2 regions of the Pseudoalteromonas sp. NZS100_1 genome follow, and region 1 is predicted to be linked to the other one. Evidence: predicted binding sites of a transcription regulator. Region 1 holds the regulator's gene; the other holds the start of a gene.
The links. Region 1 encodes sigma-54, which starts transcription at its own class of promoters, with help from an activator protein. Its sites were predicted from a motif close to GTTGGCACGNNNNTNGNNT; they were not measured.

Region 1 (3,898 bases):
AAGAAAAGCAATCAGATGGCACGACTATGAGCGCCAGTGCTGACGAAGTACGTTATGATGTATCTAAGCGTTTTTTAACGCTTGTTGGTAATGCACAAGTATCGCAAGCGGGACAAAAAATAAATGCTAAAAGCATTACCTACGATATAGAGCAGCAGCTAATCAGTGCCGAAAAAGATGAAAACTCAACTGACCGCGTTCACACAATTTTAGTACCAATCGAGACTAAAAAAAGTAAAAAAAGCGACAAAGGTCAACCATGAGCACATTAAAAGCAGAGCTATTAGCAAAGAGCTATAAAGGCCGTGAAGTTGTAAAAAACGTCGGCCTTGAAGTCAAAGCTGGCAGTATTGTTGGCTTACTTGGCCCTAACGGCGCAGGTAAAACTACCACGTTTTATATGATAGTAGGACTTGTACCTAGCGACAAAGGTAAAATATCGATAGACGATAACGATATTACTCTTTTACCTATGCATAGTCGTGCTAGATTAGGCATTGGCTACTTACCGCAAGAGTCTTCAATATTCAGAAAGCTGACTGTTTATCAAAACTTAATGGCCATTTTAGAAACGCGCAAAGAGTTAAATAAACAAGCTAGAGAAGACACTCTCGATAAATTATTAGATGAATTTAGCATACAACACATTCGTGATAGCCAAGGTATGGCATTGTCGGGTGGCGAACGTCGTCGTGTTGAAATAGCACGTGCGCTGGCAGCAGATCCTAAATTTATATTACTGGATGAACCATTTGCAGGTGTTGACCCGATTTCGGTATTAGACATAAAGAAAATAATAGAACATCTTAAAAATCGTGGGATTGGTGTATTAATTACCGATCATAACGTAAGAGAAACCCTTGATGTTTGTGAAAAAGCCTACATTGTTTCTCATGGGGAGCTGATTGCATCAGGTACTCCAGAACACGTATTAAATGATAAAACAGTACGCGATGTTTACTTAGGCGAGCAATTTAGGCTGTAACATTTACGCCATGTCTTTAAGCATCTGCTAGTATTAATTATAACAACATAAAAGGATTGTTAGAGATACATGAGGCAATCACTACAGCTGCGCATGGGCCAGCAACTTACAATGACTCCACAGCTGCAACAGGCTATTCGTTTGTTGCAACTCAGTACATTGGATCTCCAGCAAGAAATACAAGAAGCTCTCGACAGCAACCCGCTATTAGAGGTTGAAGAACCAGACTATTCCGAAGACGCTGCAGGTAAAAACGAGCAAAAAGCAGATACAGATGACATAACTGTTAGCGCATCTGCCGATGATGCTCCAAGCGAATACGAACAAGATAGTGGTGAAGCACTTGCAAAAGACACGCTAAGTGACGACATGGCTATGGATGTTAGTTGGGATGAGTACATGAGTGCCGCCCCAGCAGCATCATCGGGTCCGATGCCTGAAGACGAATCAATATACCAAGGCGCCTCTACTGAAACGCTTCATGAGTATTTAATGTGGCAATTACAACTAACGCCATTTAGCCCTACCGATGAAGCCATTGCTATTGCTATTGTAGAAGCCGTCGATGATTCAGGCATTTTAACACTAAGCTGCGAAGAAATTTTAGAAAGCTTTAATCAAGAAAACGAAGAAGATAACGAAGTTGAACTTGATGAAATTGAAGCAGTATTAAAGCGCATCCAACTGTTTGATCCTGTCGGTATTGCTGCACGTAGTTTACAAGAGTGTTTATGTATTCAACTTAACCAGTTTGATAAAGAAACACCTTACATTAATGAAACGAAAATGATTTTAACCGAGCATATTGATTTATTAGCAGCTCGTGACTATCGTACATTAATGAAGAAGACTAAGCTCAAAGAAGAAGAGCTTAAAGAAGTAATGACATTAATACATACTCTTAGCCCTAAGCCTGCAGATACTATTGTAAGAGAAGAGTCTGAGTATGTTATTCCTGATGTGTCAGTTAAAAAAATTAAAGGCCGCTGGGTTGTTGAGTTAAACCCAGATAGCATGCCTAAAATTCGTGTTAATAGCCAATACGCTGCAATGTCTCGCACTGTAAAATCCAGTGGTGACAGCCAGTTTATTCGCTCGCATTTACAAGAAGCTAAATGGTTTATTAAAAGCTTAGAAAGTAGAAACGACACGCTATTAAAAGTAACAAATTGTATTGTTAAGCAACAACAAGGCTTTTTTGAACACGGTCCTGAAGCCATGAAACCAATGGTTTTAAATGATGTTGCTGAAATGGTAGAAATGCACGAATCAACAATTTCGCGCGTAACAACCCAAAAGTATATGCACACACCCCGTGGTATATTTGAGCTTAAATATTTTTTCTCAAGCCATGTAAGCACCGAAAACGGTGGTGAATGTTCATCTACAGCAATCCGTGCGCTTATCCGAAAATTAATCGCAGCAGAAAACTCAGCAAAACCATTGAGTGATAGCAAAATAGCGGATATATTGGCTGAGCAAGGAATTAAAGTAGCGAGACGTACAATCGCAAAATACCGCGAATCTCTGGCTATTCCACCGTCAAATCAGCGTAAAAGTTTGATTTAAGACGCAAAAAAAAGAGGGTAATGCTTATGCAACTAAACTTAACTGGTCGTCACGTAGAATTAACCGATTCACTAAGAGACTATATTAATACCAAATTTGCGAAGCTAGAAAGACACTCTGATCATATTAATAATGTTCATGTCATTCTCGATGTAGAAAAATTAAATCAAAAAGCAGAAGCCACCATACACGTAAGCGGTGCTGAGCTATTTGCCTCTACAGAACATCAAGATATGTATGCCGCCATTGACTCGTTGATCGACAAGCTCGATCGACAAGTAATTAAACACAAAGAGAAGCTTGCTCGACACTAATATGATGAAATTAAGCTCACTTATATGCCAGGACTGCAGCAAAGCTGCGGTCCTTTTTAATAGCAAAAAAAGAATTTTAGAGTTCATTAGCGAACTTGCTCACGACAAACTTCCGTATTTACCGCAACAAGATATTCTTAATGCTTTAATGAGCAGAGAAAAATTGGGTAGTACAGGTATAGGGCGTGGCATTGCGATTCCTCACGGAAGAATGAGCGGCGCAGAAGAGCCATTAGCTTTAGTGCTCGTTAGTGAAACACCAATAAATTTTGATGCTATAGATAATCGCCCTGTTGATATTTTTGTCGCACTCATCGTACCAGATGGCGATAACCAGCAGCACTTAAAGACTCTAGCAACCATTGCTGATAAACTAAACAACAAAGATTTTTGTAAACAGTTACGCAGTGCAAAATCAGATACTGAGCTTTACCAAGTTATTGTCAATCAATCATAGTTTTATAAAGGGTGTTAAATGGAGTTAATTATCATAAGCGGCCGTTCTGGTTCTGGAAAGTCGGTTGCTTTACGCGTTGTAGAAGATTTAGGTTATTATTGCGTAGATAATATTCCAGTTAACTTGCTTCCTTCATTAGTTCGCAGTGTGTCTGATAGCTATGATAAAATTGCTGTTAGCATTGATGTGCGTAACATCCCTAAACAACAAGATGAATTTAACGATATTCTTGAATACTTGCCTGGCTTTGCAAAACCTACGTTATTTTATTTAGATAGCGACGATCAAACATTGATCAAACGTTTTTCTGAAACTCGTAGATTACACCCACTATCAATTGACTCGTTGCCTCTTGATTTAGCCATCAAAAAAGAAAAAGAATTACTTGATGTATTAATCACCCGCGCCGACTTTATGATAGATACAACTGATTTAAGCGTTCATCAACTTGCTGAATCTATTCGTGAAAAGATTTTAGGTAAAAAAGATAAGCAACTGATTGTCACGTTTGAATCGTTTGGTTTTAAATACGGTATACCAAAAGAAGCAGATTACGTATTTGATGCACGCTTT
Region 2 (3,898 bases), on a different contig from region 1:
TGGGTTAGGTTCTGGATTAGCAGTATCAGATATTGTTGATGCACTAGTTAATGCTGAACAAGCACCTGCTGAATCTCGCTTAAATACTACTGAAAGTAAATTAACTACAGATATTTCTGCCGTTGGCGCACTCAAGTCAGCGCTTGAAAAAGTACAAACCTCAATGGAAGCATTGGGCGATAGTGATAATTATCAAAAGCGAACAGCATCTGGCAATGATGATTTTATATCTATAAGTGCAGACGAAGATGCTCAACCAGGTGGTTATGATGTAAAAGTTAACAACTTAGCCACGGAGCATAAAATACTGTCGCAAGCATTCGATGCTGATGCAGCGGTAGGTGAGGGAACAATGACCCTAACCTCAGGTGATAATAGCTTTGATATTGAAGTATCAGATACTGCAACACTTAGTGAAATTCGTGATGCGATCAACGATAGCAGCGATAACGACAGTATTAATGCGACTATTATTACTGATGATAATGGCCAGCATTTGGTAATGTCCGCTAAAAATAGTGGTGCAGAAAATGAAATTAAAATAGAAATTGCTGATACAGATGGTAATAACACCGATGTAAATGGTCTTTCTCGTTTGGCATTTGATTCTGCTGGCGTGCAAAATGCGAGTGAAATAATTGCAGCAACTGATGCATCAATTACCATTGATGGCTCGCTAACTGTAAGTAGTTCATCTAATGAATTTGCCGGAGTGATTGACGGTATTACAATCACAGCTAAAAAACCGCATGATACCGATGACGACATAAGCGATATATCGGTTACCGAAAATAATAGTAATATTAAAACGGGTTTAAATAATTTTATTAGTAGCTACAATGAGTTATTAGAGCTGAGTAATAATTTAGGTGCTTCAAGTGAAGCTGGAGCCGGAGTAATGGCTGGTGACTCACTACTTCGTGGTGTTATGTCAAAACTACGTAGTGAAATAACTGAGTCAGTTGACTTAGGTGATGGTAACTCATTATCACTTTCGCAATTAGGTGTAGAAACAGACCGCTACGGTGTTTTAACACTCAATACAGAAACACTAGATGAGCAAATAGATGCAGATGTAAATTTAGTGCAACAGTTTTTTGTAGGTGATGACGATGATGGCTTTGCACAGTCATTTGATGAGCTAATGAGCTTTTATACAGATTCCGACGGTATTATTCAAAACCGAATAGACAGTAAAACGAATCAGCTAGATGATTTAGATGATGAACGCTTGGACCTTGCCAGTAAAATGGAGTCACTATCATCTCGACTATATGCTCAATATAATGCGATGGATTTATTAGTAGCGAGCCTTAATAACACCAGTAGTTATGTTCAAGCTCAGTTAGAGAACATGCCAGGCGTAGTTAGGCAATCAAATTAATAGCTGAGTAAGAATATTATAGATTTAATAAAAAACCGCTAAGTTTAAACTTAGCGGTTTTTTTGTGTATTGCTCTTTGATTCAAATAGTAAGATATAGCCATGTATTTAGTTTGAATAAAGGTAGTTTATTAAACCTATTCATTAGATGGCTTTATAAGCTTTTATCGCCTTTCCTGACTTTTTATGTTTAATAATAGCTTTTGATGATTCGTTTTTTGCACTATTCGCTTTAACTAAAATAGTATTAATACGAAGCTGAATTAATTCTAATTGCTCTGTACTTGGACCTTCGCTACTTTCGCACCATTGCTTTAGTTCAGTATTTAAAGTGTCTAAAAAAGGCTGAGCTTCGTCTGCATTATCATCATTTACTAACACTTCAATTTTACTAAGCAACGTTTGTATGAGCTCAGAGTAGTTCGTTAGTGGCTCTGAAGGTGTTGGCGAGTCCATAATTAAATTTAAACCGCAGGACTGCGTTGATCTAGCGGGATGTTATCCCAGCCTTCTTTAATTTCTTTAACAATACTTGATACTTCAATAACTGCTTCAATATCGTTGTTTATGTTCGCTTGCGTTAAACGGCGCTGGCAGTAATCGTAAAGTGCCAATAAATTGTTAGAAATACTAGGGTCTTGTTCTACTTCTAAATTGAGTGCGTCTTGCAGTGCACCAAACAATAAAACACAGGCTGAAATGTTTTCACCTTTTTTTTGTATTTCTTTGCGCTCAATAAACCCTTTTGTTGCTGCTAAGCGACCGATAATATTACTGAATATAAGGTTTATTTGTTCGTAAGGAGCCATTTCGGCAATACTACTAGCACGAACTTGACCGTATTTTTTTACTGAGACATGAGCCATGGGGAAATCCTAAAATTTAAAACGATAAAATTATGTGAAAGCTAATATAAAAACTTATATAAAAATCTAATAAAGCTTTTATACTTTTATAAAAACAAAGCAATATTAATGCCAAGCATTTTCACTTATTTATGTATCGGCATTTGTAACTTCAACTTAAATTTATAATTGAGTTTATTTACTAACAATAGCATTTTTATTGCCGAGTAAATTAATTTTTAAGGCTAAGTTACAGTTAAGTAATAGCTAGGTAATGGCTAAGTAATAACTAAGTTAAAACTATAACCCATACTTAATGATTAACTATTAAGTATGATTGACTTAACTAACCCGTCTGTTTTTTGGCGTTTATGTCAAAAAACTGCCGCTATCACTTGCATCCATGCTGAACTGGCTTACAATTTAACTAATTATACAAATTAGTGAAAGTACGGCTCGCTAAATATGATCTTGATTTTAGATAATAATAACAACCGCGCAATAGGATTAAATGCTTCGCTTGGCTTTATTGGTGAGGCTGCTCAACTATTAAGCGAAGACTGCTTTGAACAAGAATGCAAAAAATATCAGCAGCAAGAATGCATGATTATTTTAGGAGCGTTGCAATCACTTGACCACGAAAGCTTAATTAAACGCTATCCAACATTACCGTTTTTATTAATTGGCGAAACGCTAAAACCACTATTAAGTATAGCTAATGTGGTGGGGCTTATTTGCGAGCCATTTAATCACGAAGTGACAACTCAGTTACTTCACGATTGCCAGCAGTATCAGCGTATGCTGCCAAACGAGCATAAGCATACTAAACCACATAAAATTTTTGATGGACTTGTTGGTGAAACAGAGGCCGTAAAAGATGTTCGCTTTTTAATTGAACAAGTGGCAAAAACCGACGCTAATGTTTTAATTTTAGGCGAATCAGGCACAGGCAAAGAAGTGGTTGCCCGTAATGTACACTTGCTTTCAAAGCGTATTAATGGACCGTTTGTACCAGTTAACTGTGGTGCTATACCGGCTGAGCTGCTCGAAAGTGAACTATTTGGCCACGAAAAAGGCGCGTTCACTGGTGCTATATCGGCTCGTAAAGGGCGGTTTGAACTAGCTCAAGGTGGAACGCTATTTTTAGATGAAATAGGCGATATGCCACTGCAAATGCAAGTTAAGTTGCTGCGAGTATTGCAAGAACGCAGCTACGAGCGTGTTGGTGGTACAAAGGCCATTCAGGCTGATGTACGCGTTATTGCGGCCACGCATCGTAATCTTGAAACAATGATTGAAGAGGGCAGTTTTAGGGAAGATTTATATTACCGCTTAAATGTATTTCCTATCGAAAACCCATCGCTGAGTGAACGTGCTGATGATATACCGCTGCTTTTAAAGGAGTTAATGCGCCGAGTTAACGACCAGACTGGTTCTACCGCTAAGTTTACTGAGCGCGCAGTTGAGAGTTTAAAAGAACATGCTTGGCCTGGTAATATTCGTGAGCTTGCTAACTTAGTGGAACGTATGGTTATTATGTTTCCTGAGAAAGTGGTCGATATACCTGATTTACCTAATAAATATCGTTACATTGAAGTTGAAGCCTACGAGCCTGAATACCCTGAAGAGTTAATGGAAAAAGACGCCTTTAACGATATATTTAGCACCGG

Region 2: fliS (flagellar export chaperone FliS) is a predicted target of sigma-54. The motif match lies at 2,347-2,365, and genes of this name have one in related genera.

What each region holds. Positions count from the first base shown of each region.
Region 1 is NZ_JADYXN010000004.1:37,529-41,426, reverse strand. It holds gene lptA (lipopolysaccharide transport periplasmic protein LptA) at 1-263, shown strand, start outside; gene lptB (LPS export ABC transporter ATP-binding protein) at 260-985, shown strand; gene I6F66_RS03870 (RNA polymerase factor sigma-54) at 1,055-2,554, shown strand; gene hpf (ribosome hibernation promoting factor) at 2,581-2,868, shown strand; gene ptsN (PTS IIA-like nitrogen regulatory protein PtsN) at 2,873-3,325, shown strand; gene rapZ (RNase adapter RapZ) at 3,344-3,898, shown strand, end outside.
Region 2 is NZ_JADYXN010000001.1:146,106-150,003, reverse strand. It holds gene fliD (flagellar filament capping protein FliD) at 1-1,384, shown strand, start outside; gene I6F66_RS00720 (hypothetical protein) at 1,528-1,839, opposite strand; gene fliS (flagellar export chaperone FliS) at 1,848-2,249, opposite strand; gene I6F66_RS00710 (sigma-54-dependent Fis family transcriptional regulator) at 2,694-3,898, shown strand, end outside.